DNA from 3 places in the Desulforhabdus amnigena genome. Region 2 is predicted to be linked to each of the others. Evidence: riboswitches for the same ligand, from Rfam matches in the RefSeq annotation. Region 2 holds a riboswitch; each other region holds the start of a gene.
What was found. A riboswitch is a leader RNA that binds a small molecule or an ion and turns the genes downstream of it on or off. The one in region 2 is predicted to bind cobalamin.
Positions count from the first base shown of each region.

Region 1: linked by a shared signal. The riboswitch ahead of cobT (nicotinate-nucleotide--dimethylbenzimidazole phosphoribosyltransferase) and the one ahead of QMG16_RS10815 (hypothetical protein) in region 2 are both predicted to bind cobalamin.
Region 3: linked by a shared signal. The riboswitch ahead of QMG16_RS10150 (sirohydrochlorin cobaltochelatase) and the one ahead of QMG16_RS10815 (hypothetical protein) in region 2 are both predicted to bind cobalamin.

Region 1 is NZ_BSDR01000001.1:995,988-1,006,605, reverse strand. It holds gene QMG16_RS04410 (FAD-dependent oxidoreductase) at 1-367, shown strand, start outside; gene QMG16_RS04405 (4Fe-4S dicluster domain-containing protein) at 572-1,729, shown strand; gene QMG16_RS04400 (queuosine 5'-phosphate N-glycosylase/hydrolase) at 1,952-2,932, shown strand; gene QMG16_RS04395 (DUF3303 domain-containing protein) at 3,244-3,522, shown strand; cobalamin riboswitch at 3,545-3,749, shown strand; gene cobT (nicotinate-nucleotide--dimethylbenzimidazole phosphoribosyltransferase) at 3,878-4,939, shown strand; gene QMG16_RS04385 (hypothetical protein) at 5,149-6,546, opposite strand; gene QMG16_RS04380 (hypothetical protein) at 6,893-7,093, shown strand; gene QMG16_RS04375 (DUF72 domain-containing protein) at 7,571-8,608, shown strand; gene QMG16_RS04370 (peptidoglycan L,D-endopeptidase MepK) at 8,759-9,310, opposite strand; gene QMG16_RS04365 (bifunctional acetate--CoA ligase family protein/GNAT family N-acetyltransferase) at 10,293-10,618, shown strand, end outside.
Region 2 is NZ_BSDR01000001.1:2,535,529-2,546,146, forward strand. It holds gene QMG16_RS10780 (PAS and helix-turn-helix domain-containing protein) at 1-641, opposite strand, end outside; gene QMG16_RS10785 (Slp family lipoprotein) at 678-1,292, opposite strand; gene QMG16_RS10790 (hypothetical protein) at 1,434-1,613, opposite strand; gene QMG16_RS10795 (cob(I)yrinic acid a,c-diamide adenosyltransferase) at 1,691-2,260, opposite strand; partial or broken gene QMG16_RS10800 (cobalamin-dependent protein) at 2,608-3,169, opposite strand; partial or broken gene QMG16_RS10805 (acyl-CoA mutase large subunit family protein) at 3,243-4,745, opposite strand; gene QMG16_RS10810 (hypothetical protein) at 4,780-5,088, opposite strand; gene QMG16_RS10815 (hypothetical protein) at 5,082-5,519, opposite strand; cobalamin riboswitch at 5,550-5,751, opposite strand; cobalamin riboswitch at 5,997-6,181, opposite strand; gene QMG16_RS10820 (MBL fold metallo-hydrolase) at 6,288-7,127, opposite strand; gene QMG16_RS10825 (cytochrome c3 family protein) at 7,164-8,231, opposite strand; gene QMG16_RS10830 (DUF5320 domain-containing protein) at 8,842-9,147, opposite strand; gene QMG16_RS10835 (damage-control phosphatase ARMT1 family protein) at 9,221-10,075, opposite strand; gene QMG16_RS10840 (DUF5320 domain-containing protein) at 10,343-10,618, opposite strand, start outside.
Region 3 is NZ_BSDR01000001.1:2,372,237-2,382,854, forward strand. It holds gene QMG16_RS10140 (DNA translocase FtsK) at 1-1,376, shown strand, start outside; gene QMG16_RS10145 (cyclic nucleotide-binding domain-containing protein) at 1,614-2,072, opposite strand; cobalamin riboswitch at 2,317-2,501, shown strand; gene QMG16_RS10150 (sirohydrochlorin cobaltochelatase) at 2,641-3,522, shown strand; cobalamin riboswitch at 3,689-3,861, shown strand; gene QMG16_RS10155 (ABC transporter substrate-binding protein) at 3,899-5,173, shown strand; gene QMG16_RS10160 (iron chelate uptake ABC transporter family permease subunit) at 5,173-6,261, shown strand; gene QMG16_RS10165 (ABC transporter ATP-binding protein) at 6,258-7,325, shown strand; gene cobO (cob(I)yrinic acid a,c-diamide adenosyltransferase) at 7,315-7,839, shown strand; gene QMG16_RS10175 (TonB-dependent receptor plug domain-containing protein) at 8,069-10,120, shown strand; gene QMG16_RS10180 (radical SAM/SPASM domain-containing protein) at 10,239-10,618, shown strand, end outside.

The sequences.
Region 1 (10,618 bases), 1.5 Mb from region 2:
TGCGCTGGATATGGTCGGCCTGCGCCGCATGACCTACAATGCCTGGGTGCGCGTTATCCCTGTGCGCTGTCTTGGTTCCATGAATCTTGTATGGGTTGCTGACTCGCTCTCCAAGGGTATTGATGGTGTTCTGCTTCTAGGTTGTCAACATGGTGAAAACTATCAATGCCACTTCATTAAAGGAAGTGAGCTTGCAAATATTCGGTTAAGCAAAGTCAAAGAGACATTGGATCGACTTGTACTGGAATCCGATCGCGTTCGTTTTGAAGCTGTTGCCATTACCGACTATGATAAACTCCCCGCTCTCCTTGATTCCTTCGCTGAAAAACTCAATGAAATAGGTCCCAACCCCTACAAGGGATACTAATTCTCTTCTCTTGCCCCCATGTCCATCGAGAACATGGGGGCGCCGATACAAATCGGGAGCCTTGAACCGAAGGTAAAAAAAGGAACATCCGGCGCCTTTTTCGTGAGATTGCTTGGCGTTGAGGCATTCCAGGCTCCTGATTTTATCAGACTTTGCTTTGTGAAAGTCATCTTCCTAACTTCTATAGTGACAGGAGGCATTGCGATGAGTAACAGAGTCGACCCCACCTTGATAAAAGATTTGGAATCCTTCGGTCTTAAAGACGCCAACAAATGCTTTAACTGTGGAAACTGTACGGCCATTTGCCCTCTCTCGACACCCGAGAATCCTTTTCCAAGAAAAATGGTGCGGCTCATCCAATTGGGACAGAGAGAAAAATTGCTCCATGCTCCGGAACCCTGGCTCTGCTATTATTGTGGAGATTGTTCAACCCATTGTCCTCGCGGTGCGGACCCTGGTGAAACCATGATGGTCATGCGACGCTATTTGACCTCTCTTTACGATTGGACAGGTTTTGCCCGCAAATTTTATACATCTGAAAGATTTGAAATCATCGCCATCTCTATTGTTGCCTTGTTGGTCGGAATTGGACTTCTCATTTTCAATACTGGCCATCCTAATTGGGAACATGCCGCGTTGAACTCCTTATGGCCTGCCGAACATATTGAAATTGCAGATCTCATAATGGGTGGAATCCTTTCCTTTCTGCTTTTGAGCAATGTTTTTCGGTGCTTTAGAATCATTATGGGGAAGCTGGCGTTTAAGGTCCCTCTCAGGATTTATGCTACCGAAGCCAAGGAACTGTTGCTTCATTTTCTGACTCAAAAGCGTTTCGGCAAATGTTCGGACAAGATGCAATGGTTCGTACACCTGATGATTATGACGGGGTACTCATCCGTTTTTCTGTTGGTCGTTGTGTTCATCAGATGGTTTCAACGCGATCACATTGAATATGCGTTCTCGCATCCCGTACGATTGGTGGGGTATTATGCGACGTTTGCGATCCTATACGGCACCACCTATGCCATCATCGGACGTTTGAAGAAGAACAAACCGCCCTATCAAAATTCCCATCCGACCGACTGGATGTTTCTCATTTTGTTGCAGTTGACAACCCTGACCGGCATCTTTGTTCACTTCACCCGCTTACTGGACTGGCCCGCTACAACCTATTTCCTTTATATCATTCATATGATGGTAGCTGTTCCCATGCTTGTTCTGGAAGTACCTTTCGCCAAATGGGCCCATCTGGCTTATAGGCCCGTAGTGATTTACCTGCTGAGAGTAAAGGAGCGGTATGCCCAGGAGGTTCTGGCACCGGCAACTGAAAGTCAGATCGCTGTAGAAGCTGCAACTTCCTGATCGAACATTTCATTATCATCATCGCTCTTGAATTTTCAGAAAAATTACATTCCAAAAAGAAAAGCCCATGTAAGGTGCTGGAAAGGTCCTCGCATGGGCTTTGTTATTGAGATGAAATATTTTTAGGCTGTTATTTCCAGATGTTATAATATATTCGTTTTTCAGATTCCAATACCTGTTTTTTTCCATGCCTTTTGTGTGCCTCTATGAGGAGCACCAACAATGCGAAATGATCAAGCTCAATTTTTTATTTTACCATCGATAGCAGCAGTCGTTTCTCGATGCAGTCGTGTATTCTTTCATCCCGAATTGGTGCGACCCGCTGTGGAAAAATGGGGAGATTATTTTCGGGATTTGGGAGAATGGCAAAACGTTTGTCACTTTTTCGATGACTCCGAGGAAACCGTTCGTTGGATTTTTGTTTTGGACATTTTAAACCATTGCTTCTGGCCAGATGTGGGCGAACCGACCTGGACAATACACTACGGTGGAAGTCCCCGATCAGGTTATTGGGGGTTGGCTGCAAGTCTCAAGCGTGCTCAAGAAAGTGGGATTCCTATCACTCAACCGGATTTTCTGGCAAATCTTTCTGCCGATGATCTGAAAGGGATTTTGTCGGGAAATGTGGAAATTCCACTCTTTGAAGAACGGCTTTTCAATCTTAGAGAAGCGGGTCGGATTCTGAACTCTACGTGGCGGGGTGATATCATTCATCTACTTGAGTCGGCAAAAGGAAATGCCCTGGTCGCAGTAAAAAAAATCGTGGATTCTTTTCCCAGTTTTCGCGATGACGCTCGATATGGTGAGATAGAAGTCTATTTCTGGAAAAGAGCACAAATCTTCATTTCGGATGTGAATCTGGCATTTGCTGGACGAAAGTGGGGAAAATTCATACATATGGATAAACTCACGGCTTTTGCCGACTATAAGTTACCTCAAGTTTTGAGAGCATTGGGAGTGATCTCATACCATCCGGACTTGGCCAGCAAGGTCGATTCCATGCAAGTATTGTCTCAGGGGTGTGAGGAAGAGATAGAAATCCGGGCGATGACTGTATGGGCGGTGGAAGCACTAAAGAATGCATTTGCGGCACAGGGAAGAGAAGTCAGCAGCACCTGGGTTGACAACTGGCTCTGGCAATTGGGGCAGATGGAATCCTTCAGAAAGAGGCCATACCATCGCTGCCGTACCATTTTCTATTGAACATGTCACATCCAGTGCCGAATGAATATTTCTTGAATCTGCGTCGTTCTGAACATTCGCCTGTCAGCAATACCGTTAATTGCTTACTTTCTGATTATCGAGTTCTCTATAATGTGTTATAAGAATTTCAGGGGGCACCACCAAAAATCAAGTTTCTGTTTTGATGGAGCAGGGATGGCCTTGCTCCTGATTGTCGCGCCCGAGTGGCGTTGGGGCAGGTGATTTCACCGAGCTCTATTGTAGACCATGACGTCGGTCATCGTGAGGAGTGCGCACTTAACCCATCTCCACAATTGAGAAAGGAGCCTCTTATGCTGTTTATGGCCATTTTTAATTATTCTCCGGAAGATCGTAATTTGGTTATCGAAAGAGGCATGGGCGGAAAGGAAAAGGACATTGGAGTGACGGTCAAGGGGGAGTGGTTTGACATTTCGGGGCATCGCGTATTCCGTCTTTTCGAGGCCGATGATGAAATTCATCTCGCATCATCCATTTATAACTGGACGGATCTGGGTGTGGCTGAAATCATCCCGGTGATGGAGACAGAAAAAGCGCTTAAGCTCATCAAAAGAACCCTCAAAAAATCTTAGTACTTTTCGAGAAAGAGTTTTTTCTGTTAAGCCTCTTCGTTGTGCCTGTGTGCTTAAATGGGAATACGGTGAAAAACCGTAGCGTTTGGCCGACGCTGTGAGCGGGGATGAAATCTGAGAAACAGCCACTGTTCCTGCAAGCCCGTATATTTTGGGCAAGGAATGGGAAGGAACAGAGAGTAAAGCGAACCGCAAGTCAGAAGACCTGCGATGGAGAGGATGCCTGAGTTTTCAGGGTAATGGCTCGAGATTGCCGAAGCCATCAAGCAATCCTTCAAACATCCCTTTGCGGAGAAGTTTGAAGGATTTTTTTTTGGAACGGTTATAGTTCAAGTAATTCATGAAGGAGGATAAATTGCAAAATCTCAAGAACTTGATGAATCGTATTGAACCCTGTTCAAAGGAATGGCAAGAAAAGGCATGGGAGAGACTGCATTCTCAGATCCGGCCTCGAGGTTCGCTTGGACATTTGGAAGTGATTGCCTCACGTCTGGCTGCCATTCAGGGTACTCTGACGCCGTCAGTCAAAAAGAAGCTCATCTTCACCATGGCTGGAGATCATGGTGTGGCAGAAGAGGGAGTCAGTGCATACCCCCAGGAAGTTACCGGACAAATGGTTTTCAGCTTTATCCAGGGATGGGCTTCCATCAATATCTTGGCCAAACATGCTGGAGCTGATGTCCGTGTCGTGGATTGCGGAGTGGCGGCAGACATCCCCGAAGAATGGCAGGTGGTGCATAAAAAAATAGGCAAGGGAACAGCAAATATTTGCAAAGGTCCCGCCATGAGCAGAGAGCAGGCTATTCAGGGACTGCTCCTTGGGGCTGGCCTGGTCGAGAAGGCCTTTCTCGAGGAAGGGTATGAACTGTTTGGTACGGGTGACATGGGAATAGCCAATACCACACCTTCGACGGCCATTGTTGCAACATTCAGTGGAAAACCCGTCTCACAATTGACGGGTCGCGGCACCGGGATTGATGATGAAGCTTTCAATCGAAAAGTCAGGGCGGTCGAAAAGGCATTGAAAGTGAATCAGCCGGATTCTGAAGATGCTTTGGATGTGTTGACCAAGGTGGGAGGTTTTGAAATTGCCGGTCTTGCTGGAGCCGTTTTGGGAGCTGCGGCAGTGAAGGCGCCCATCGTGTGCGACGGTTTCATCGCCACAGCCGGGGCTCTGATTGCCTGCCGGTTGATGCCTGTTGCGAAGGATTATCTTTTTATTTCACACCAGAGTCTGGAGATCGGACATGCAACCATGGTGGAGCTCCTCGGGTTGCGTCCAATTTTGGATCTTGAGATGCGTCTCGGAGAAGGTACGGGATCTGCCCTGGCTATGAATATTATCGAAGCGTCTGCGAAGGTCCTCAAGGAAATAAAAACCTTTGCAGAAGCGGGGGTCACAGATACGGGACACTGATAGACTGCAGGATGAGAAGGGGAGCTCTTTCCCTTCTCACCAGCAGTGAAGATCCAGTAGATCTAACCACAGCTCAAAAGTGCTCCCATGGCGTTCAATGCAGTTGATCCCAGGTTGAAGATACAGCTATCCCATGTGCACTCATTCTGGTGCTGTTTATAAAGATTTATAGATGTATGGGGGATCAGAGCCTGGAACATGGACATCCTTCAGGAAGTGTCAAATCGTATTTGGAATGGCTGTGCCCGGACTCTATCGAGGAAGTCCCGAGCGAGCCTGAGGTTGCGCCAAGCTTCGAGAAGTCTGAACGCGATGTTTTTGGCCGATCCCACTCCCGTGGGGAAAGCTCTCCGAAAGAGACTGCCTCTTTGGATGAGCTGAAAAAGAGTGCAGGCGATCTGCAAGAGAAGGTAGAAGATCTTGCAGGCGACATCATTGTTGCTGTAAACATGTTCCAGTTCAAATCCCCCGTTTTTTTGGACATTGAAGCCCTCGTTTTCAATGATCCATCTGCTCCTTCCTCCATCGTTGGCTATTTCGATGGCGCTTGCCTGACTGATTTTGAAATTGGTAACCCACTGGAATCGAGTGGTCCTGATCTGCCCTGTCTTATCCGGTTTGGTCTCAAGGCACCGGAGAACGCAAAGGGAGTGCTCTCTGTTTTCAGTATCGATATAGGGAATGTTGTTTACCCACCGGTATTGCTGGTGAATTCTGGCTTCTTTGCCTGTCCGGTACTCGAGGTGACACTCAGGATGGAATCTCTGGAGGGCCTCGAACTGTTGCTCAACGGAGGGGAGGTTATCCTTGTGAACGATCAAGAACTTCCAGCCGTATCGGTTGCACAGGTCAAAGGTGGGGCCGCCGGCAAAGAGGCTATCGAGGCTGATGCACAGGGGAAGCCGGGGGAATCTTTCTTTGAGTCTTTGTGCAAGCCGGTAGAAAGCCTTGAGCTCACAGTCCTGTTTGCCGGGATTCTCCCCGGGGTTCTCGATGAATTCCGTCATAAGGGAGAAGGCGAATCCGTTTGGGGTCACGAGCTTTGCCTCGAGCACCTCGTGGTAGTAGATCGTCTTGGTTCCGTGAGTCCGGGTGAGACAGTACGGGCAATGTCTCTTGTCGAAGGAAATGGTCCCCGTCCCATCGACAGCCACAACATAGTAGATGCCCCGAAGTCTCCAGCGAGAGAGCACCTTCTTTCTGATGAGGGTTTCGGCCATCCCGGTAACGGCCTCTTGAGCCTCTTGCGGAGAGAGCCTGAGGTAGAGATCATTAAGGGTATCACCATGGGGAAAGGAGTCGACACCGAAAAGGATCTCGAACTTTTCCCTGGAGGGCTCATTCTTTCGGAGTTGGTATGTGACCTGTCTTCTGGCTCCGAGTCTCAGCAAGAACATGAGAACTCCTGCAAAGCAAAGAGATGCAAGAGGGTAGTTGATCTTCCTCTGGTCTCTCGGATCGGATGCGCCTCCAAAAATCTTCTGGAAACCACCGAAGAAATGCTCCACCGTCTTGATGAGAATTCCGATCAGAGCTTCCTGCTCCTGCTCAGCGCTGTCCGTGGTAGGATTCATGGTTCGGAAATCAAAAATGAGATTGTTTTTCAATGCGGCCTCCTTCACCCAACGGGAACTCCAGTTGAGCGTGAAGAAATTATTTTCTCTCTTGAGAGGAAGCCCTCTCGTTTTTTGATTTTATCCCGATTTACTGTGCGAAGAAAAATCAATCGTTATTGCTGCCTTCTCACCTATGCTGGCACGATCATTTTTCAAATGGCTATTGCCAATATGTGGTCTGAAATTTAAGGTGAATCTGTTATTATTATATTTGTTTGTAAAAATGCTCTCAGGATCGATGGGGGTACTTGCAATGACCTTATCGAGCGGTTCATTAGGAGATATATTATAGTTATAATATGATGGCAATCAAAGCAATTGTAAGGAGAATGAAGTCATGGCCAATATTATGCCCGAAGGGGAATCCATCCGCAGGGCTGTGAAATGGATTTCTGCACGCCTGGAGGAATCTCCCAGTGAGTCGCCGATGAAGTATGTCAATGAAGCTGTCTCAAGATTCGACCTTTCATCGAAAGAAACAGAATTTCTGATGGAATTTTATCGGCAGCGAAAAGAGAAATCCTTATCTGACGCATAGATGGGATTGATTGTGGATTCAAGGGTTCGAGTCCTTCCAGATCCATTGCTTTCCATAGAGATCCCTTTGTATCGTCCCATGGCAGTGCTTCTCATTTTAAAAAACTTCCCCTCTCAGGGGGAAATTTTTAGAACAAAGTCCCGCTTTGAAGGGGGATTGAAGGGGATGTCGCAAATGCCAATATCATGAAAGACGTCCAAAAAGAGAATTGCTGGTCCCGTCTTCTCATGTTCAGTGGAATTCAAAATTGGTTTAAGGAGAAATGATGGAACATAAGCAGTTGAGATGTGAGGACTGTGGCTGGGTCGGAAATGCTTTTGAACTGGTTCGAGTCAATTTTACAATGGGTGATCCACAACCCTGCTGTCCAAATTGCGGAGGTGACCGCATTGGCGAATTCGAATTGCCGAGCTCACAGGACATATGATGCAGCACTTCAGGAAGAATGGAGAAATCTCCTGCTGTTAAGGATCGATCATGTCTGATCGACAGGGTTTTGACTTCGAACACTTTTATTTTAGAGAATTGCATCCCGATATTTTTATAGGAACAGCGAGCGACCGCTATTTGGGGTGGGTGGGGCAGATTTATTCGGAAGACCGCTACAAAGGCCGCATATCCAGCCGTTCCAAAAAGATCAAGGGGCGAACATTTCAGGAAGATGTTTTACCCGTGGAAAGCGTAGAGGAGTATTTCAATCATTTCAGGATATTGGAGATAGATTACACTTTCTATGGATTCTTGCTGACTGCGGATGGTGAGGCTACTCAGAATTTTCATGTGCTCAGCCGTTATAAAAGTCACTTGAAAGAAGATGACTATCTGTTGCTGAAGGTCCCACAGTCTATTTTTGCGCAAAAGATTTTGAATGCTGGCAAATATATTGCCAATGAAGATTATCTCAATGTCAAAGCCTTTATTGAACGCTTTTATGAACCTGCGCTAACCCTTTTGGGATCCAATTTGAAGGGTTTTATTTTTGAACAGGAGTATCAGCGCAGAGGGGAACGGATTTCCGCATCGGAATTGGCCCGCTCATTGGATTTCTTTTTCAACTCCATTTATCCTGATCCTCGCTATCATGTTGAGCTGAGAACGGAATCTTATCTCACGCCTGTGGTTTTTGACGTGCTTGAAAAACATGGTGTGGGCCAGGTACTGTCTCACTGGTCCTGGCTTCCCCCTCTGGCAAAACAATTTGCAAAATCAGGTGGTCGTTTTCTGAATGCGGAACGGCAGTGTATTATTCGCCTCATGACACCCCTTGGAATCCGTTATGAGGATGCCTATGCGCAGGCACATCCTTTTTCAAAGCTGGTTGAAGGCATGCTGCAGCCCGAGATGATCGAAGAAACGGCAAGAATAATGTGGGCAGGAATAGAACAGGAGGTGACAGTCAATGTGATTGTCAACAACCGGGCAGGGGGAAATGCGCCCCTGATTGCCAAGCGCATCGCGGAGGCTTTTACGACAGCAAAACCACAGTCAGGAAGTAAAACTGAAAAAAACGAGTGATTGTGGAATTATCGTGTTCCGGACTTGTAGGTTCTTCAATTCTTTGAGCGGGAAAGGCTTCTTCCCGCTCAACAAAATCAATGAAGGAAGGATTTCAGGAGGAAATCTCCCTTCTCTTAACGGACCGTTCAGGCGTCACGCCCACACTCTTTACCATTGTCGTACGGGACCAACGTCCAAATGGACAAAATCGGGATATCCCCCAACACCTCCCACATTCAACAAGAGAGCCGTTTTCTGGATATCGATGAGATCCACGCCCTCCAAACGTACATCTGCAGCCATACCTCTAATGTGGTAGCTGTTCTTGGCTACTCCATGTCCTTCTTGACGCAGGTATTCATTATAAGAAGGGGAGCGATAGCCCGAAACCAAATGATAATGTCTTTCTCGAGACCCCAGTTTTGTTCGGACAGCGTCCAAAAGGAGAAAAAGTTGTGGGTCTATGGGAAAGGGCGAATCATCGTATGAGCATCTGAAGAGATGATTGAGCTTAGTGAGGGCTTGGGGATCGAAGTCACCCCCTCTGTCGAGGTATTGGATGCTGAGAGATTCGTTGGTGTGAATGTTGTGCAAGTCCAGCTTTCCGGTACAAAGATACTTCAGCGAAACCGCTGCCTCTGCTTCTCTTTTGAAAACCTGCTGCGTTGATGCCGCCGCGGTACCCAAAAGGAGCAACTTTAGAGCCTGTCTTCGGGTCATGATCTCCTGCCTGTGTTACGTTAACGATAAAGCTTTCTTCCTGACCAACCATGTTATAGGCTATTCCAAAAGTATCGATCGGCTACAGCTTGCTGGTATTTTGCAAACGTCATGCCGAACAAAAAAGATGCTTGTCCTGAGAGACTGGATTCCCATTTGTGTCTCATAGAATTCCTCGGGCATGCGAGATGCTGTTTTACCAAAGAGGAATAGACGGCAGTCAGGAAAAAATTACCTAAGGGTCTGTAAAAGAACTACTTCCCGGTTTTCCTGGATTCCAAGTTTCACCGGAAGCCAGTCTTCTTTGAAGAAATATGGAACTTGTTTTTTTACAGGCCCTAAAAACCTATGAATAAATCAGAATCTGTTGTTGTTATGAGGTGTTGTGACTTGTGGGTTCAGTTTTCATAACAGTGCACACCTCCTCTCATCTTCAGTAACTGAACACAAAACTTCAAAAATCAACGGAATACCATGAAGTCAAAGTCCAATCTTTGATTTTCTGCTATTTTAAAGGAGAATAGGATTGTAGCTGCCCGCTTTACCAATTCTCCCATTCAAGATTTTGGCATCCTACTTGATCTGAAGACTGTTTTGCAAGTCCCAACTCTGGGGCAACAAGACCTGTTGTTTAGGTAACCATTTTATATTGTTGTAAATTATCTAAAAAATCCCAACGATTTATGTCAGAAAAACCTGAGGGGAGTGATGATACAAGGGACGATGCAGATGTAAAACTGTTCTCGTCAATAGATTGGCGTAATGTGAGATGACCCCTATGGGACGATTGTCGCTGTCAATTACAGGAACACCGGTGAAAATGGATTGCTCAAAGAGAAGCTTTTCTTCTCTCTTGCCTGATCCTGCTGTGCGTTAGAGATAGCGGTTGTTTTGCTTCAGTGCATCAGGTATATTTTTTCCAAATTTAATAGAGATCTTCCATAATTGAGAATCGATCGCATTTGTTTTCTGAGGTTTTTGCATGACGATCCGAAACCTTGACTATTTTTTCAGACCCGCCTCAGTTGCGCTCGTCGGTGCGAGTAAGAAAAAGTCCTCCATTGGCGGTGTGCTCACGAGGAATCTTTGGAACAGCGGATTTGAAGGAGAGTTGTACGGGGTCAATCCAAATTATGAGGTGATCGACGGCATCCCGCTCTACCCTGACATTGCGAGTCTTCCCAAGGCTCCTGAACTGGCAGTGATCGCCACCCCGCCGGATACTGTGCCGGGGTTGGTGAAAGAGCTTGGCGCCCGGGGCACAAAAGCCGTAGTCGTCATAACGGCAGGGTTTGGGGAAAGTGGGGG
Region 2 (10,618 bases):
CTTTTCAGTTTTTCCAGATAGGGGAAGATGAAATTTCTGACGTTTACCAGCACATTCTCTTCCAACTCCCGCTTGTCATGCTCTCTTTGCTGAAGCAACACCTTCAAAGCCGTATTGGCTTCTTCAAGATGGCGCGACTGCTGTTCCAGCTCCGCTTCCCTTTTTCTGAGGGCTTCTTCCGCCAGTTTGAGAGCGGTGATGTTTTCATGACTGACCACCACCCGGACTGTCCCCGCTCCCGCAAGACGCGTGGCGCGCATGTAGAACCAGCGTTTTTCATGTGGAGAATGACAGGGATAGTCAATGACAAATTCATCCATTTCCCCCGCTATAACAGCGCGGATACCACGGGCCACCTCTCGGGCCTGTTCGGCCGAATCCCCCACCGAGGACTCGCAGAGTTGGATGTAGTTCACGGCAAGAGTATCCGGACGCATGCGAATGGCATTGGCGTGAGCAAATGCTTTCCAGGCGCGGTTGGTTTCAATGATGACACCGTCCAGGTTCAAAATGGCAATGTGAGCGGAAAGAGAATTGAGCACCGCTTCGGCAAACCTCTCGGCATCCTTGCGTCTGCCCTCTTCCTGTTCGAGTACACTCAATCTTTCCAGGAGTTCCTGGCGAGTCAGGCCCCGTTCCACACGTCCCTCCTCAGCAAGGTATTCCCATCGTTGAACTCAGGGCCACCAGTAATAGCGCCATCCCCAATAGGGATACGGATAATATGGATAGTAGTAATAAGGAGTGGGGGGTTCTTTCGGCCACAGGTTTATCTCCTTGACGGCAAGCAACGGGTAGGCATAGTCGATATCCCCCAATGGCAGAACCCGCTTGCCCACCAATTCACCGGCCACGGTAACGGTCCGTCCTTCCGCATAGATGGCGGGATCCAGGTAACGTTTGTCGAGAGCGAGAAAGCGCCCTTCGGATCTGTCCACATCTCTGGGGCGACTCTGAAAATCCATCGGCTTTTGCAGCACCTTGAGCATCGTCCCCTCGGGAGTGTTTCGCGCATCGAGGATGGTTCCGCCCCAAATGAAGGTCTTCCCTACATAGCGCTCAGGGTCTCGCAAAACTTCTCCGAAAGGAATATCCACAGCGGCTTCTTTGCGAAGCTGGGGGGATATGGCTGGCGCACACCCCAGAAGGATGACAAGCGCCAGAAATACACCCGCACTCCTGCGATACCCTCCAAGCCGATGCAATGCGTTGAACTCCCGGATCAAATCAAGACCCTTGCAGGGGCGGTCCGCCGTTCCCTCAAAGGCAAAAGTTATGTTGTCCCAAAACATGACAGATCACCTCATGCGACAGGTTCACTCCTATTGACATAATTAATGCCGATATAAAAGCCTTTCAAGCTCCCCACAAACTTTGCCCCGGAGTTCTCTGCCCACCGCCCTCCTATCGGGAAAAAATCCCGACTGACCAGTTCATGTTTTTTTGTGGCCAATCACAGCCATGAGGGGTAAACCACAATGCCTCGTGTAGGTTTCCTTCGCCTCAATCGCCTCCCTGTTGAACCGCCTGCACTCTTCACAGCGCGCGGTTTTGCTGTAGGAATATTTGACAAAATGCCGGCCGCACTGTTTGCATCGGACTTCGATTTTCATGCAGATCCTCCCTAAGGGCATAAGTGACTCCGGCCACAGCAGCTCCGCGCCACCCTTTTCCCGCTCTCCCGCCGTGGCTACTGACTCCACAACACATCCCCAACGCCGTGCATGACGTTGCAGAAACGGGCCAGCACGAAGAGGTAATCCGAAAGGCGGTTGAGGTAAACCAGGAACTCCTCTACCTGGGGCGTGCGCTCTTCTTCGCTCATGGCGGAATACATGGCAACGACATCCCGCTCAGCTCTTCGGCACACCGTACGAGCCACATGGGCCAGGCCCGCCGTTTCGTGACCACCCGGCAGGATGAACTGTGTGAGGGGCTCAAGCCGCTCCTGCATGGCGTCAATGGATCGTTCCACGCAACGCCTGGGCGCATCCGTCATTTCCGTCAGCACGCAGGCCGACTGTGAATCAGGGGTCGTGGCCAGCCAGGCCCCCATGCTCAACAGGTCTCCCTGGATACTCTGGAGCTGAGCCACTGTCTCCTTTTCTTCCCGTAGAAGCCTGGCCGCAAGCAGCCCAAGAAAGGAACTGAGCTCATCCAGATCACCATAGGCCTTGAGTCGATCGTGGCTCTTGGGAACCCGCTCTCCACTGAAGAGGCTGGTGGTCCCACGATCCCCCGTTCCAGTATAGATTTTCATCTTTTATCTCCTTCAGGAAGACATCCGCCCCACTATGCCGTGGCGGACTGAATTTTATATCTTTCGAGCCTCTTGCGAAAACGCCCTCCGACCATTGCCCGGATGCTCTAAAAAGCAATCTGGCTCTTTTCGGAAAACCGCCTCCATTTTAACTTGACATTGTCAGATTTCATTTGAACCACGGAAACACGGAGAACACCGAGATTTCATTTGGAGGTCTTTCTCTGTGCCCTCTGTGTCTCCGTGGTTTATATGACAATGTCACATAGATGTGTGAGGGTAACATTATGAGCTTTCATGAGGAAGGGGGAATCCCGTCCCGGATCATTTTTATGTGAGGCATGACTTCACGTATGCCTTGACGCTTCAAATCTCTTCACCAGCAGGTCCGCAGCCATGGTGGCCGAGAACCTTCCACTGACCACCCCACGTTCGATCTCAGGCAGGACTTTCTGAGCCGCCACGGGAATGACCGTACCCGAGCCGAAGATGAGGGAAGCCCCCTGCTCTCTCAGGTAGTCGTAATCCTGAACAGGAATGACACCACCCGCGATGACCACGATGTCTTCTCGCCCCAGCCGCTTCAACTCCTGCACCAGGGCCGGCAGGAGGATCTTGTCTCCTGCAGCGAGGGAGCTCATGCCGATGGCGTGCACGTCGTTTTCCACCGCCTGCGCTGCTGCCTCTTCAGGTGTCTGAAAAAGCTGGCCGACGTCCACGTCGAAACCCAGATCGGCGAAAGCCGTGGCGACTACTTTGGCACCTCGGTCATGCCCGTCCTGGCCCATTTTGACCACCATGATGCGGGGACGGCGGCCTTCAAGCGCTTCAAATTCATCGGCCATTTTTCCGAACGATTTCCACTTCCTGCTCTTCTCCGAATTCCGTGCTGTAGGCCCCCGATCTTGATACGAAAATCCCCCAGTTGATCATATAATTTGAATAGATCCGACTGGAGGCGATAGGCCTGCACCTGCCCTGCGCGTTTGCTCTGAAGGGCCTTGAAGTCCATGTTCGGCGCAGCCAGCGGAATTTCCTTCAGGTTGGGATACATGTTTGTGCCGACTTTTATATCTTTGCGGGTATCGATGTTCTTTGCCTTCCTAGCGGCCACGGCGGCCTGCGGCAGGCCTTCCAGGAGAGCCTGGGTCATACCGCCTGCGGCTTCCACATCCTGAAAAAGCTTCCACGCCTTGCGGGCCACGGAGTCTGCCAGCTTTTCGATGTACCAGGAGCCGCCGGCAGGATCGATGGGATGAACGAAATGCGCCTCCTCCTGCAAGATGATCTGCAGGTTGCGGGAAACACGTCGGGAAAACTCATCCGCCGGGCGGATGGGCTCATCGAAAGGACAAACATGCATACTGTCCACTCCTCCCATGGCGCCCGAGAAGGCTTCGGTAGTGTTGCGCAGCATGTTCACATAAGGATCACAAACAGTCTTGGTGTACGCCGAAGTTCGGGCATGAATCGTCATCTTTTGGGCTTCGGGGCTTCCGCCGAAAGCCTGGACAACCTGAGCCCACAAGAGGCGTGCAGCCCGGAGCTTGGCTATTTCCATGAAAAAATTGGGACCCAGGGAAAAGACGAAGCGCATGCATGGAGCGACATCGTCGACGGAGAGCCTCCTTTTGCTCAACTCGCGAAGGTATTCCACTCCCGTTGCAATGGCGTAGGCGAGCTCCTGGACGGCGCTTCCGCCCGCATCGTGATAGGGACTCCCATGCACCAGGATGGTTTGAAGATGGGGAGCATGTCCTTTGGACCAGGAAACAAGCGTGCTCATGGTATCGTAAGCGGTGGCAAAAGGAACCCGAAGCTTCCCTTCCGTGACCAGCTCGGCCAAAGGATCGGCGCCCACGCAGCATCGAATGTCAGCCAGAGAATCTCCCTGATGGCGAAGGTAGGCGGCAAGAAGCACCACCATGGGCAGAGCGACCGCCCCGGCATGGATCATGAGGGGTGTCGTGCGCAGGTCGATGCCTCGCAGGGCGGTACCGAGTTCATCCACCGTGGCGAGAGAAAGGCCGTTTTTTCCCACCCAGTCATTGTTGCTGTGGACATCGGGGTCAAGCCCCCTGCGGGACGACCGGTCAAGCACGAGCTTGAGAGCATTTTGCCCCCGAGCCAGGTCATGCCTGGCCACTTCATTGAATTCCTGGGGTGTGCTGCAATCGATTTCCTGGCAAATGTCCCAGGGCTTCAATACATAGCCTCCGGGCTCCGTCCCCCGGGCATATGCCGGATAGCTGGGAAGAGCCCCCATGTGGGGAAGGTCCTCCACGTCCTTGGCCCAATACATGGGCTGCAGGTCTATTTCTTCATAGGTTTTGGTGATCACCTTCTTTTCGAAGGGCGCCCCTTTGAGACTGGCCACCGCTTCCTGATACCAGGTTTCGTAAGTGGCCGGCTCGAATTCAGGGAAGAGCCTGGGGCTGTCGCATCCGCAGGTCTGATGAGCGTTCGCATTGAATTCGTCTGCCATGATTTGTTCGTCCTTAGTTTGAGAAAATGATGCGCTATGCTTGTGTTTTATTTACGTCGCGCCGGGCGGCCTGCTTGACGAAGCGGTAGACCTTCCCCTGGCCCATGTCGAGAACCACCGTGTCGCTTTCGAGCTCGATGGAGGCGGCTCCCAGCAATTCTCTGTAGTAGCGGCCGTCGTAAAAGCGGACGGAATGGGTGATACCTGGGTGAGCCCAATCATCGGGCAATCGAAAGACCTGAACATGGCTTGCCCGCCCCAGATGCATGTTCTCTCCATTGAGGGAGAGGACTGTGTGGTAGAAAGACATGTAACTTTCGGTGTTGGAAAGAAGGTTTAACATGTGAGCTCCTTGTTCATGGGTTTTTGATGGAAGAGCAAATTCGGACCATTGCGGAAGTTGGCTGGAAGCTTTTCTTCCAGAAGGTCCAAAAGGTACAGGGCCCTGGATCTCCCGATTTCAAGGGGCGAAACGGCATCCACGTACACGGATGGATCTCTGGCAGGCGTGGAGAAAGAATTTCCAGTGACCGGCATTGCTTCCGGGACGCATCGGGAGGACTTATCATAAGCACCGGAATCCAGTGGGGAAGCGTGAGCCCATAAGCAAGCACTATCGGAATGGACTCCGGCATAAATGGCAGACATCGAGACCCCACCGGTGCTTCCTTCAGGACGATTACCTGTTGAAATATCTGCGATATAAAGGCAGGAAACAGAAAGGACCGCAAGAACGCAGCACGACTTGAACCGAAGCGAGGTACACCGGCACATAAAACCTCCTTCCCCCCTCGGGGACAACAAATCAGGTTTTTCCGTCGCTCAGGCCTCCTGGCTGCCGTTCGCCCTACCGGCCGCGCCTTCCCATTCTCCATCCGAGAACAGTGGCTAACATGCGGCTTTCGTCCCGGTCACAGTCGCGGGGCGGCGGGAGATTCTCACTCCCTTCCCTGGTGCTGACAGATTCAATATCGGTTTGGCAATGAAGTGATTGGAAAAACTAAAGGATCATGCCTCGTTACATGCTGCACCTCCAGGCTGTTGATGTCCGGGCATCCGGAAGCCCCCGGCAGAGCCTCCGGATGGTCAAGAGATGAAAGTGTGTTGAGGAGGGGCCAAAGCCTTTCGTGAGCGAGACGAAAGGTGCTCAGCTTCAGCCAAAAAAAAATCCCCAGAGCAAAAAACGCTCTGAGGATTGCACCCTGATTTACTTGGTCCTTCAGTGAGCCACCACATATATCCACGTACGGACGACTCTTCATGCATCAGGCAGGTCTTCTGACTCCCGGATCGTCCTACTCTCCGAGCCTTCCCGTCTCAGCGGCGTGAAACAGTGGCATGTGCGGATTTCGTCTCCGTTTACAGCGGCGGGACCGTTCCCGATTTTCACGGGATTCCCTTTTAAGCGGCAATGCACCTGACAGCGATATTCGATTGTGGCAGAACAAGTAGCACGGTCTTTCACACCCTGTCAAGAAATAAAACGGGCCATGAAGGCAGTCGTTGGCCGCATGGAGATCCGGCGCCGATGGGCCCAATCCCTCATGGAACATTCAGCGAGAAACCTCCATGTCCGGCTTGCACAGGGCAATCCAAATGCTTTTTGAAGTATTCGACGGCCCCATCGCCGGTGCAATGGCAGGGAATGAGCGCAGCAATATCGTATTCCCTCAATGCTGCGGCCGTTCGTTTCAATCTGTCCATATCCGCATTCGATAGATGAAACCCTCCCATTAACACACGAATACGCCGCTCACCCGTTATATCTGCAATGCGACGCACCGTATTCACCAAACCTCCATGGCAGCATCCGACACAAATGACGAGACCTTCCTCTGTTTGGATCCAAAGGGCAAGATCGTCCTCGATGGGATCCGGACGCAATCCGATCGGGTCGAGAAAGAAAGGGCCGCCCGTATCTTCGAAATCAGTCTCTCTTGGAATGGGGCCGGTGATTCCAACCCGTTCGAGGGGAAATACAGGTTGTGCGATATAATGAATCTTCTCATCGGCCAAATTCATTACAGCGCTCATGGAATCGGCTGGCATCTGTATGGGCTTTGCAACTTTATCCCGAACACTGTAGCGTGGCAGGAACGCCGCCGAATGCAAATATACATGAGCGCAAGGAGCACATCCAAGTACGTAGGGGATGGCACCGGTATGATCATAGTGTCCATGGCTCAAAACCACGAGATCGGTCCGGCTCAAGTCCACGCCAAGCATCCTGGAGTTCACTGCCAGAGCATCTTTCTGGCCTGTATCAAAAAGAATTCTTTTGCCGTCAACCTCTATCCAGAAGGACAGACCATGTTCGGCAAGCAGTCCATCGGCAGACTTGTTGTCCACCAAAATTGTAATCTTAACCCGAGGCAAACTCATCGACTCTCCCCGTCCATGTAGGAAGCCATCGCAACTCTATTTTTCGCTCTTTTGCGGCTTTCCCATTTTCTTTAACTGTTCTTCCGTCAAAGGAGAACCAAATCCGACATACTGTATCTTCGGATCGGCTGGATTGGAAATCGGCGTCCATGTTCCGTTTTCATAATTTTGATATACACAACGGTACTGCACTCCTTTTACGACAGGAATCACCCCTTTCAGATTGAGTTCTTTTCCTCCTTCAAGCCAGGAAAGATCGATACCCCCCTTCAATGTTTTCTGGACAATTTCTGTTGCATGACATTCTTCACATTTGGTCCCCTCTTTCATCACCGAATGACTGAATTGAGGCGCAAATATGAGGAAAGTTTTATTTCCCGGGGCTACGAAAGATTGCATATTCGCCGACGTCACCTTTCCATTGTAGTTCATCAGAAATTTCCAGCCGGATACGGGAAGAGCTACCCTTTTGTTTTCTTTCATCATGGTCTCGAAGTGGCAACTGTTGCAGCTCACAACATGACGCACATGGCAGGCTTTACAGTCCAGCCTGTTTCCATGAACAGTGTGCGAGATGCTTTCCGGCCCCGATTCGTGGCACTGCTCACACGTCACGTCCATTGCTCCCGGCTCTTTCATTGACTTATACTCCATCCCATCGCCATGGATTTCACGTGCGGTGTGGCAATCCATACAGCCCATCCCGTTTGCAACGTGAACATCAGGAGTGTTCGATTCCTTATCGATCCTCATGATCATATGTGCCTCGCGAGCGTGGCAGCCCAGACACTTCTCCTGATCTTTTGCTGTAGCGACAGAATAGGTGGGTTTTCCCTTCACCTCCACCTTATGGCAGGCATCGCATGAAGCGACATGGCACTTATTGCATCCAGCTTCCGCGTAGGGAATACCCGTAATGGTTTCAAGGCCGCCATTTGCCTTGTCATACCAATAGGCCATTCCTCTCGCTGTGGCGTGCAGACTGGAAGAATAAAAACAATCCTCCTTTTTCGTTCCCTGAGCAGAGCCAATGACTGCCAGCCCCAGGGCAACCATAGCAATCATGCTTCCAAAAATGAGACCGGCAAGCAATTTTTTTTTCATTGTTCCTTCTTTCATCATTCCGTTTTCGGTGAAACCGGTTTTTCGACATTGAACAAACAGCTCCCGCCAGAACCATGAGAGAGCCCAAACCTTCGCTTCAAAGAGACAAAAGAGAGCAGAAAGTATCCGCCTATTTTGGTGCCCATCCGAAAACCTATCCTCCAGAGCGGCCCCTCCCCTTCAATTCCCTCTTCGAGGGGGTGGACTAAAGCCAATAAGGGCATTTTTTCTAAAATACAGCAAATTCAATATGTTATACCAAAGCAGGAATTAAAATAAAAGTGGCTTGAATAGCCGCTTTAGCGGGAAGGGCAAAAAACTGCCCTTGTCAGAGGACTACGAGGGGGCCAAGGTCCATGAGTGGCTTCCGGATAGGCTCTTAACTTGGCATTGCTAGATTTCATCGGAACCACGGAGACACAGAGGGCTCAGAGAAAGACTTTCAAATGAAAACTTAGTGTTCTCCATGTCTCTGCGGTTTATATGAAAAAAGGCTCATGGTTCATAGCTCATGGCTCATGCTGACATCGCTTTTCAAGAGCATTTCCCGCTTTCCCTATCACCTTGCATATCTTTGCCCTTTTTTCATTTTTCCTTGTGACTGTTCCGGTCATGGAGGTTGAAAAGCGTCAGTAGGGGGCTGTAGATCACACATTCTTCGTCTGACATCCTCCAGGACTTCGATGCGACGCTGAATGTCTCGAAGCATCACTTGAAGGCACTGCACCCGAAACTTCAAGGAAGCAATATCCGCGGATGGTGAACCGGGATACAAAGTCAGCGGCTTTCCAGCCAAACCGGCAAATCCTGTATGAGGTTCGTCGGGAAGCTGGGATATCTTCAGCATGCAGTAGCCTCTGCCCTTACCGCTCATGGGCCCCAGTCCTCTTGGACCTGTTCCGTCGAAATCCGGCATGATTGGGTCTCCTGCAGTTATACAATTCTCAACGCTTGAAGCCTTCGTTTTGTGTGCGCCTGAACAGGCATCATTACGTGTTGCTTCGCCTCAATGCATGGGTTCCCAGCGGCAGCCCCGCGTGGGCTGCGATCACGGGACACTTGGCCTTGAACAGGAAAAAAATGTTATGGGATTCGTCGCTGAGCGTTTCGAAGTTGCCCTGCCCTTTGGCAAGGATCATGTCAGCCTCTGCAAAACGGCGCCTGAACTCCTTGCTGCAATCTTCGAGCATGGTGCCGGGAGCGTCTGAACCATTGTCGATGATCTCAACGACTTCGTGAAGCCCCACGGCATGGGCATCGGCCATGGTTGCGTCATTGATGACCGGCCTGCCGCGCACCACCAGGGTGACCGGCGCAGGCAAAAGCTGTTCGATGAGCAAACGGTCAAAGGCAATTTCACCAGCGTTATCAGCCAGGTAGAGAATATTTCTTGCTTCGGCCACAGCCCGGCGAAAGCCGTTCAGCTCTCCGGTGAAGTGTTCCGTCAGCGCCTGGGAAACCGACTGGCGCACATCCGACTCCTCCACATTGCTGTTCACCCCCATATCGATGACATTGCCTGCAATGGCCAGACGCACCGCCATGGCCAGTGGATCCGCCGCCGCATCAATACCGGCTTTCAGTTCCGGCAGGAAATTCAAGGCCATTTGGTTCAAACGATCCTTCGCCTCCCGGTAAGGATCCGGCACGCCGCTGACTTCACGCAGCCTCCGATGAATTCGTTGCGCGAGGGCGGGTGGCGGCTCATCCAGGTCCATCTCGCTCGTCCAGTGCAACACCTCACGGAGCATCCTTTCATGAACTTCCGGTTCCGCCGACGCCATGCGGGCCGCATCGAGGGCCTGGCGAACAAAGCAGGGAATACAATCCAAATATGTCTTCATTCCGAACTTACACCTCTTCTCCCTTTACGCGCATAGATCCCCCCTTCCGCTTCCCCAGATGAAGAATGCGCGACCGCATCCCGCTCAACAAGTAAGAGGCTGTCTGAAAATTCCTCTGCTTGGGAGCCGAACCTGCTTCGATTCCCCCCTTGAGGGGGCCAAGGGGGGTGTTTTTCTGGTTCGCGAAATCTTGACACCCCCTACCCCTCTCAAGGGGGAATTTTCAGACATCCTCTAAGGTGTGGCCGTGCACTTTCTGTCGCAAGCTTACGCCTGCTCACCGGTTTCCAACTCGCTCAGGCGCTTTTTAATGAAGTCAAGTTCCGACTGCAGGGCTTCGGCCTGGCTCCTAAGAGACTGTTTCTCCATCTCCAAATCGGGCTTTTGATACGGTCCGGCATACCCACCGAATCGCAACCGGCCTGGCACACCCGTAGCGTAGTACATGTGCCGCCATCCTCGCCCACCGCCTCCAAATCCACGGCCCCAGCCAAATCCCATTCCAAATCCGCAACGGGGAAAGGGATTGGCATAGCCCGGCAT
Region 3 (10,618 bases), 160 kb from region 2:
AAAAGCTCGCCGAATTCCGCGTCAAGGTGAACGTTCAGGACGCTTATGCCGGCCCCGTCATCACACGTTATGAGGTACAGCCGGCCGTAGGGGTACGCGGCGGGCAGGTGGTGAGCCTGATGAAGGACTTGGCCCGCGTCCTGGGGGTGGCATCCATTCGCGTGGTCGAAACCATTCCGGGCAAGACATGCATGGGGCTGGAACTGCCCAATCCGCACCGTCAGATGATTCGCCTTTCGGAGGTTTTATCGTCCGAGATTTTCCAGTCTCATACATCAAAACTGGCCATGGCGCTCGGCAAGGACATCATCGGCGCACCGGTGGTGGCGGATTTGGCCAAGGCGCCGCACATCCTGGTGGCAGGAACGACCGGTTCGGGCAAATCGGTCGGTGTGAACGCCATGATCCTGTCTCTGTTGTACAGGGCGACACCCGACGAGGTGCGCTTCGTGATGATCGATCCGAAGATGCTGGAGTTGTCGATCTACGATGGCATCCCTCATCTGCTGGCTCCTGTGGTAACGGACATGAAGCTTGCGGCCAACGCGCTCAGCTGGTGCGTGGGGGAGATGGAGCGGCGCTATCATCTGATGAGTGGGCTCCGGGTTCGCAATCTGGCGGGCTATAATCAAAAGGTACGCGAAGCCATCGACGCCGGAGAGCCGCTGGTTGATACTTTCTCCCCGGCTCAGGACGACCCTGCGCCGCTTTCGCCCCTCCCCTACATTGTGGTGGTGGTCGACGAACTCGCCGATCTGATGATGGTGTCGGGGAAAAAGATCGAGGAATTGATCGCCCGCCTGGCCCAGAAAGCGCGGGCCGCCGGCATCCATCTTATCCTTGCTACGCAGCGTCCTTCGGTCGATGTCATTACGGGGCTGATCAAGGCCAACATTCCGACCCGCATCGCTTTTCAGGTTTCGTCCAAGATCGACAGCCGCACCATTCTCGACCAGATGGGCGCGGAATGCCTGCTGGGACAGGGGGACATGCTCTACCTGCCGCCTGGCACCGGCTATCCGCAGCGCGTGCATGGCGCTTTTGTGGCGGACGATGAGGTGTATGCCGTGGCCGAACATCTGAAGCAGTTCGGCGAGCCACACTATGTGGATGGCGTACTCGATGGAATGGCGGATGCCGAGGATGGAGGAACGGAGGTGGATCGGTTCGGCGACGAGTCTGATCCGCTATACGATGATGCCGTCGCCTTCGTGATCAGCTCCCGCCGCGCATCGATCTCCGCCGTTCAGCGCCAGCTGCGGATCGGCTACAACCGCGCCGCCCGGCTTGTCGAGCAGATGGAGGCGTCCGGCCTGGTCAGTCCGATGGAAAGCAATGGCAGTCGGACGGTTTTGGTGCCGGCACGGCAAGAGTAATCCGGTATGGCCAATGCTTTCTCGGACCATTCACCAACGTCCCAGCTTGCGCCTGCGCAGAATTTAGAGATTGTCAGGCGCCAATAGCCGGATATTTTCAAAGACCAAAGGCCCTTCAGATCACCCTCGAACAGATGCAGACGGGAACCGAAGGGCATTTCTTTTTTCGGTTCCCGCCCAAAGATTCAACACGACAAATAAATGATCGTACCCACAGGATATATCCGGGAGGTATTTCTAGGGGACATCGAACGAATTTACCAACTGCTGCGTGGTTCCTTCCAATCGCTCAAGAATCAGGTGAGAGACCCTTTGCATCATTTCATAACCAAAAGAATGATCCTTCTTACAGAGATCCATGATGCATTTGCTATCGATCAAGATCGTCTGTGTCGGTTCCGTAGCTCTGGCCTGGAAGTGCCACTTGTAGGGCGGGAAAAGCCATGACCAGCCGACAACTCCCCCCCCTTCGATGGTGTAGATTGTCAATGGGGTTCGATTCGGCAGCGGGAGATCAATGGCAACCTTGCCGCTGCGAATGAGATAAAGCCGGTCAGCCTCTCCACCTTCCTCAAAAATGACACTTCCGGCCCCGAAGTCTTTTTCAGAAGCACAATTGGCAAGCTTTTCGATGTTTCCAATGTTGAGATCTTTAAAGAGGGGGTGTTCCAACATTTCTCGCAGAAGCTCCGTCATAACCTGTCTCCTCTTTGCAGTTGTGGAATAACTTCAGTCTTGTCTCAGGAATTCAAGGTCGTCCCTAAAATACTTTCCTAACTATTGTCTTACGATAATCGCTTAGAGATGAACGCGCAATGGCATGTGAAGCTGAAACAATGAACCAGGGAACTTTGTCGAGGTATTGTCCTGCCTGCTTTTCCATAAGGTACATGAATGATTGTTGACATATCTGACAGTATCTCGTATAGATGATGCCGTATAAACAATATGGATGTCAGGTGCCGCTTGGTTTAAAAGGGAATCCCGTGAAATTCGGGAACGGTCCCGCCGCTGTTACCGGGGACGAAATCCGTAGGAGCCACTGTCCGTTCAAAGCGGGATGGGAAGGTTCGGAGAGTAGAATGATCCGCAAGTCAGAAGACCTGCCTGATGTTGCTTTGGAAATCGGTGCGTGGAGATATCCGATGACCTGATCGAGGACTAAGTGAACCAGGGTGCAATCCTTAGAGTATTCAGCTCTAAGGATTTTTTTTTTGCCTTGCCGCGCTTGCAATGAACCGAAAACAAAAGGGAGGATTTCGAAATGCTGCAAAAATGGCTGTTTCTAATGGGCCTGCTCGTTTTCTTGAGTACTTTGAGTGTCAATGCCTTTGCCGGCCATGGGGAAAAGAGGGCTGAAAAGAAGGCGATTTTGCTGGTAGCCTTTGGAACAAGCGTACCCGAAGCCCAAAAGGCGTTTGACGTGATTGACGCTGAAGCCAGAAAACGCTTTCCGGGTGTTGAGATCCGATGGGCTTATACATCCGGTATCATTCGAGCCAAACTGGCCAAGCAGGGCAAGATCATGGATTCCCCCGAAGTGGCTCTGGCAAAGCTCATGAACGAAAATTACACCCATTGCGCCATCCTTTCCTTGCACACTATTCCCGGAATCGAGTTCCACGATCTCTACCAGAACGCTCATTGCTTCCAGGAGATGTCGGGAGGTTTTGAGAAAATACTAATCGCACGGCCCCTGCTTTCCTCCAAGGAAGACATGGAAAGAGCGGCAAAAGCCATGATCAAACATATTCCGGCCAGCAGAAAACCGGAAGAAGCGGTTCTTCTCATGGGCCACGGCAGTGAAAAGCATCCAGCCGACGCCTTGTACCTGGCAATGAACCAAATTTTTCAGGAACTCGATCCCAACGTGTTCGTAGGCACTGTGGAAGGGTACCCGGCCCTGGATGACCTTTTGCCGAAACTCACTGAACGAAAAGTGAAAAAGGTTTATCTCATGCCGTTTATGCTCGTAGCGGGTGATCATGCGCGAAACGACATGGCGGGAGACGAGCCGGACAGCTGGAAGTCGGTTCTCACCAAGAACGGCATCGCGAGCGAGGCCGTTTTGAAGGGCACGGCCGAATACCCTGAGATTGTCGAGATATGGCTGGATCATCTCGCTGCCGCTTTTGCTCATTTTTGAAAAGAGGGCTGCGATCCGCTCAAGGGAGTTGGCGGATTCCGGTATCTCGTTATTCACCACGGAGACACGGATGGCACGGAGAAAATTTTGGAATTCCTATGGAATTCCCCTGTGATCTCTGTGCCTTCGTGGTAAGAGGTACTAAAAACTCTAACAGCAAAAACTCATTGAACAAGTTGCATCGTTTCAAGGGAAGGAAGTGCAAATCTTCCGCCGCCCCGCGACTGTGATCGGGACGAAAACCGCATGGTGCCACTGTCATGCCCAGAAGCGTGATGGGAAGGCGCGGTGATTAGGATGAACGTGAGCCAGGAGACCTGAACGATGCCGGAACTTTTCACCGAATCCCCGAGGGGGGAAAAGGAAAGCCCCATCCATGTACGTTTTTCCTTCATCCTTTGCACGTATTGTTTTCTGCATCCTTTCGGCTTTTTTTCCTTTCATCTCCATCGCGACCTGTGCGGCGATGTTCATGGCCGAAAATACGCTCCCGCAACCTCCCCATCCTTCCGCGCCCATTGCGGAGCATGAAGCTCAAACGGAGCACGGGCAGGCTGACCTCTTTCCCGGCAAGGCGCGGATTCGATATGCCAAAGGCTTCACCATCGAATACCACAATACGTACAAAAAGATTCAGGTTCTCTCCCCCTGGCGTGACGCTCAAGTGACTTTCACCTACCTCCTCGTGCCGCACGGCCAAACGCCTCCGACAGCGCCTCCTGAAGCCGTGGTCGTCGAGGTCCCGGTGCGGCGGGCAGCTCTTACGAGCACAAGCTCCGTGCCGTTCTTCCCTATGCTTCAGATTGAACAGGCATTGGTGGGATTTTCCGGTTGTACACGTGTCACCACGCCCAAGGTGGTAGAAATGATCCAGCAGGGGCAGGTCACTGAAATCGGCTGCGGAAGCAACGGAATGGACAGAGAACTGAACATGGAGCAGCTCTTCGCTCTTCAGCCGGACATCGTTATAACCCACGGCACCGGCATTCCCCAGTTTGACAAACATCCCAAACTCATTGAAGCCGGCTTTCGAACGGTCATCGAAGCCTGTCACATGGAATCTACGCCACTGGGCCGCACCGAGTGGATAAAGTTCATTGCCGCTTTTTTCAACAAAGAGGCGGAAGCCGAGCGCCTCTTCGACGAGATAGCAATGCGCTATGAAGATCTGGCGGAAAAGATGGGGACGGTGACGGAACGGCCCACGGTATTGTACGGAATGGTCTACCGTGACTTATGGTATGTCGCCGGAGGCAAAAGCTACCACGCAAAATTCATGGCAGATGCGGGGGCGGACTACCTCTGGAGCGACGACACGTCGACGGGAGTCATGCCCATTGGCATGGAAACGGTCTTCGATCGCGCCAGGGATGCGGCATTCTGGCTGAATCCGGGGGCCTGCAGCTCATTGGAAGAACTGTCGGGAGCCGACGAGCGTTACGGTGCATTCCGGGCCTTTCGCACGGGCCATGTGTACAACAACAACGCCAAAATAGGGCCCGGAGGCGGCAACGATTTCTGGGAAACGGGGATGGCCCGGCCGGACCTCGTACTCGCCGATCTCATCAGCATTTTCCATCCGGATCGACTGCCTTCCCACCAGCGCATTTGGTACCGGCAGCTTCCACTCCACGCGGAGAAAGAAAACTGATGCGGAACATTCCCTCTTTTTTTTATGCCGACCCAGCACAAACCCTCTCCCGGAGCAGTACACTTCTCTGGGCGGGACTCATCACCACGCTGGCGGTCGTCTTCACACTGGAGCTCTCTCTGGGCTCGGTATTGATTCCCTTCAAGAGCGTCATTTCCATTCTGCTCGGGCATGAGGACGCTCCTGCCGGATGGCGAAACATCGTCCTGCTCTTCCGCCTGCCGCGAGCGGTCACTGCCGCTCTTGCGGGAGCGGCGTTGGGCATCGCCGGATTGAAAATGCAGACCCTGTTCCGCAATCCACTGGCAGACCCTTTTGTCCTCGGCATAAGCTCCGGAGCGAGTCTCGGCGTGGCCTTGACCATCATGACCGCCGGGGGGATGGGCTGGAGCATCCTGGTGGAAAAAACCGGGATCTCGGGGAACTTCTCCCTGATCTTTTCGGCAACGCTTGGCGCCGTTACGGTTCTGAGCATCGTTCTGGGGATTGCACGCCAGGTGGAGAGTAACGTGACCCTGCTCATCATCGGACTCATGTTCGGCTACATCAGCGGCTCTCTGGTGAGCATCCTCATGCAGTTCTCCCTCGAACAACAGATGCAAAGATACGTGGTCTGGACATTCGGCTCCTTCGGTGGAGTGACATGGAAACAGATCACGGTCTTCGCTCCGACCGTGATCATGGGTCTCGCACTGGCCCGGTTCCTTGCAAAACCCCTGAACGCATTTCTCCTGGGGGAAGGCTACGCCCGCAGCATGGGGGTCAATATCCGCGCCACGCGCTTCTGGATCATTCTGGGCTCTTCGCTCCTGGCGGGGTCCGTCACGGCCTATTGCGGCCCCATCGGTTTTCTTGGAATAGCGGTCCCTCACCTGTGCCGTCTGCTGCTGAAGACATCGGACCACCATGTTCTCGTACCCGCCGTAATTCTTCTCGGGGCGACGCTGGCGCTGCTGGCCGACCTCATCGCTCAGCTGCCCGGCACTCAGGTCGTACTGCCCCTCAACGCGGTGACCGCTCTGATCGGTGCACCGGTCGTCATTGGCGTGATTCTTCGCCGTCGAAATGCCATGGAGGCTGGAACATGAAGAGACAAACACTGCTGGAGGCACGGGATCTGGCTGTCGGATACAGGAAACCCAGGCGCCCCCCGCGCATCGTCACGGAGGGGATCAACATTGCGCTGCGCGAAGGGGAGTTCGTCTGTCTCCTCGGCCCCAACGGCGCCGGCAAGTCGACTTTGATCCGAACCCTCTGCGGGATGCACCCCCCCTTATCCGGCACGGTTTGCATTGCAGGAGAACCTTTGAAGGAGCTCTCCCCCCACATGCTGGCACAACGCATGAGCCTGGTCCTGACCCAAAGGGTCGCCGTCGGCATGATGCCGGTCAAGACGCTCGTGGCTTTGGGCCGCCATCCCTACACCGACTGGGCGGGACGGCTGGGCAAAAAGGACGAGGAAGCGGTGTGGCGGGCCATTGCCGACGTGGGCATCGAAGAACTGGCGCACCGCCCGGTCTGCGAACTCAGCGACGGTGAAAGGCAAAAGGTCATGATAGCCCGGGCGCTGGCCCAGGAGCCACAAGTCATGATCCTGGACGAAGCGACGGCGTTTCTCGATTTGCCTCGCCGTGTGGAACTCATGCATCTGTTGAAGGGATTGGTTCACGACGGACAGAGGGCCATCCTGCTGTCGACACATGATCTCGATCTGGCGCTCCGCTGTGCCGACCGGCTATGGCTCCTGCCTGCCGGCGGCCCGCTCCTCGAGGGCGTCCCGGAAGACCTGGTATTGTGCGACGCCTTTGCCAAAACCTTCGCCGACGCCGGGGTGTCGTTCGACAAAGGATCGGGGGCTTTCACCCTCAGCAATGCGGAACGGGGAGAAATCGGATTGTGTGGGGAAGGCGTGCATGCCATGTGGACCTACCGTGCACTCGAGCGTGCAGGATATCGCGTCCTCCCCCAGGGCAAAACGGAGCGGTGCGTCGAAGTGACGTGCGAAAACGGCTCGATATCCTGGCATATTCGCGGCTCGAACAAAGCGTACACATCCTTGGAAGCTTTGCTTGCGGGGCTGGAATACCGTTGGACTGCGCTTCATGAGGAATGTGCAAAACCGCTCACCGAGGAGTTGTCCCATGCAGACTAAAGGATTGATCATGGTAAATACCGGCAACGGCAAAGGCAAAACCACCGCAGCCCTCGGTCTTGCTTTCCGCGCTCTGGGACACGGACTGCCCGTGTGTATCATTCAGTTCATCAAAGGAAAGTGGAAATACGGCGAATTAAACTCCGCAAAGCGATTTGAAGACTTGCTGGAGTTTCACGTTGTGGGACAGGGCTTCACCTGGAAGTCCGGCGACCCGGAAGGCGATCGCCGGGCGGCGCAGGAGGGATGGAAACTGGCCAAAAGCATCATTGAAGAGGGACGGCATCACCTGGTCGTTTTGGACGAATTCACGTACCCCCTGAACTATGGGATGGTGGACGAAGAGGAGGCCATCGCATTTCTTTGTCGAAAGCCGGAAGCGCTGCACGTGCTCATAACAGGGCGCAATGCCCCAGCATCACTCCTGGACATTGCGGACATGGTCACTGAAATGCGTGAAGTGAAGCACCATTTGAAGGCCGGAATCAAAGCTCAGAAGGGCATCGAATTCTGAACTGCTCCCCCCTGAACAACGGCGTACATGAAACCTGTGGGCGTTTACTCAACAAGCGAAAGGAGAAATATCAAAGAATCAAATACCTGTCATCGCAAAGCAAAAAGAAAGGGGCAGATCGGAGTCCCTGGCAAGAACCGGATCTGCCCCCTGGGAACTGTAAACCTGTTTCAAAGTAGTCCCCGCCGTCATTCTCACAAAAAGGTGGGGGGATTGGCAAGGAGGAAATGTGAAACGCTATTTCGTTGCGGTTTTGGCGGTATTCTGCCTGATGATTCCTCTTCATTCGGTTCCGGCGCAGGAAAACGAGGAGGTGACAGCAAATTCCGCTGAACAGGAGAAATCGGGAAAAGACGAAAAAGAGGCATCGGTAAAAGAAACAGCCGCCCTGGAGCCCATGGTGGTAACGGCGACCAGAACGGAAACACCCCTTTCCGAGGTGACCAAAAGTGTCAGTGTGGTGGATCGGGAAGACCGGGCGGTCCGGGAGCAATACTACATTCCGGAATTGATCGATACCCTCCCCGGCGTCATCATGGAGCGAAACGGAGGGCCGGGGCAGTTCACCAACATCAGCATACGCGGGGCGGGAGCTCAATACACCCAGTTTCAATACAACGGCATGCCTTTGAGGGATGCCGCAGATACCCAGCATACTTTGCAATATTTCATTGGAGACCTCCAAAGCGCAAGCAACCTCGACCGCATCGAGGTGCTCAAAGGAACCAACAGCACTCTATACGGAACTCAGGCGATGGGAGGAGTGATCAATATTATCCCGGAAAGGTGGCGGGAAGGGCTCACGGTCAGCCTGCGAAATGAAATGGGAGAATACAACACATTCATCGAAAACGGCCGGTTTGCTTACGGGCAAGAAAAATATTACATCGACCTCGACCCCCTATACACGACCACCGACGGCGTGAAGAACGGAGGCAAGTACGGGTATTACTACGAAAATCTGGGATTCACGGCGGGAGCGGGAGTAAAGCTTAGAGACGACATGACGCTGGAGCTCAGCAATATCATGTACGACTCCGATCTGGCCATGAGCGAACATAATCCCTCGCTGGACAAAAACTATCAGCTCGTTAAGAACGTGGCCGACCCAAACAGCCATAGAGAAAGCTTCCTGAACCAGACAGGGCTCAACTTCAACCACCAGGTCTGTTCGATGTGGGATTATTCCGTCAAGGCGTCATACGGAGAAACCGAACGCCATTATTTCTGGTCCAAAATATCCGGAGACCGTTCCAACTACGACGGCTCCACCAGCTATGTGGAGATGCAGCATAACGTTCATGCCACCGAGTGGCTCACCCTGACTATGGGGATGGACTATGAAGGGGCGAGCTATGACGGGCGTGAACCCCTGGATCCCGGCAGTGGAATATACGATCCCGTCGATTTCGATTACGACTGGGGAGGATACGATCTCTTCGGGCAGGCCCAGTTCGCCTTTTTCGACCGGTCCCTCTTTTTCACCGGCGGCCTGCGCTACAACGACCACGAGGAATTCGACTCCAAAGTGGTCGGGGAAGTTTCCGCCGCTTATATTTTCAAGCAAACCGACACCAAAATTCATTCCCACTTCGGTACCGGCTACCGGACACCGTCTCTCTATGAAATTTACGGCGGTTACATTTTCATGGGGCAACTCATCACCGTAGGCAATCCCGATTTGGAACCTGAAGAGAGCACCAGCTACGAATTCGGTATCTCCCAATATTTTCTGGATAAAAAGATCGAACTGGGACTGACCTGGTTCCACATCGATTTCGATGACCAGATCGCCTATGACGGTTTCGCCAACCAATACGTCAATGCCAAAGAGGCCCAGACACAGGGTGTCGAGGCATCCTTTTTGACAAGACCCTGCAAATACTTCAGCTTCGGTGCGGCATACACCTACGCGGACTCCAAGTACAAGAACGATCCCACCGACGCATGGATTCGAAAGGAGTACCTGCCCAGAAACAAGCTGAGCTTCATTTTGGAGACCTACCCCCTGGAGAGGCTGAGCATGTCGGCAAAAATAACCTGGCAGGATGAAAAGATCGTTCCGCTCTATGATCCATACTGGAACAAGATCCGATGGGAAGAAGACAGTGTCGCCACAGTGGACCTGGCCGCAACCTACAAAGTCCTGAAGGACTACAAGTTTTTCAAGGACTTGGATCTCTTCATGAAAGTGGAAAACCTCATGGATGAAAACTATTCCGAAGGCGGGTACACCATGCCCGGCCGCTGGGTTTACGGCGGTTTGAAAATGGTCTTCTAAGTACCTATCCGGAAACCACCTGTGGACTTGCGCCCCCCCTTGGTCCCCCCTCGAGGGGGGAATTAAAGGGGGGTGTCCGCTGCCGAGGCAGGTTTTCGGATAGGCTCTAAAAAACTCGATGAAGACGGCTCCACGTTACCTGATGCTCCTGCTGACAACGGCCTGCAATCTCCGCTGCGCCTATTGTTACAGGGAAGAGGAGGTCCATCCGCTCTCCATGCCCCGTGAAACGGCGATGAGAGGCCTGAGGCTTGCCGCATCTTCGGGCCTGCCGTTTCATGTTCAAATGACGGGAGGGGAGCCGACCCTTCAACCGGAGTTGATCGAATGGGTCGCCTCGACCACGCGAAAAGCGGGCTGGCCGGCAACGCTGGCTCTTCAGACCAACGGGACGACGATGGATCGGGCTCTGGTAAGGCTCTGTGCGAAATATGACATTCAAGTGGGAGTGAGCCTCGACGGTCCCCCCGAAGTTCAGGAAAAACTGCGCGGGGGAGC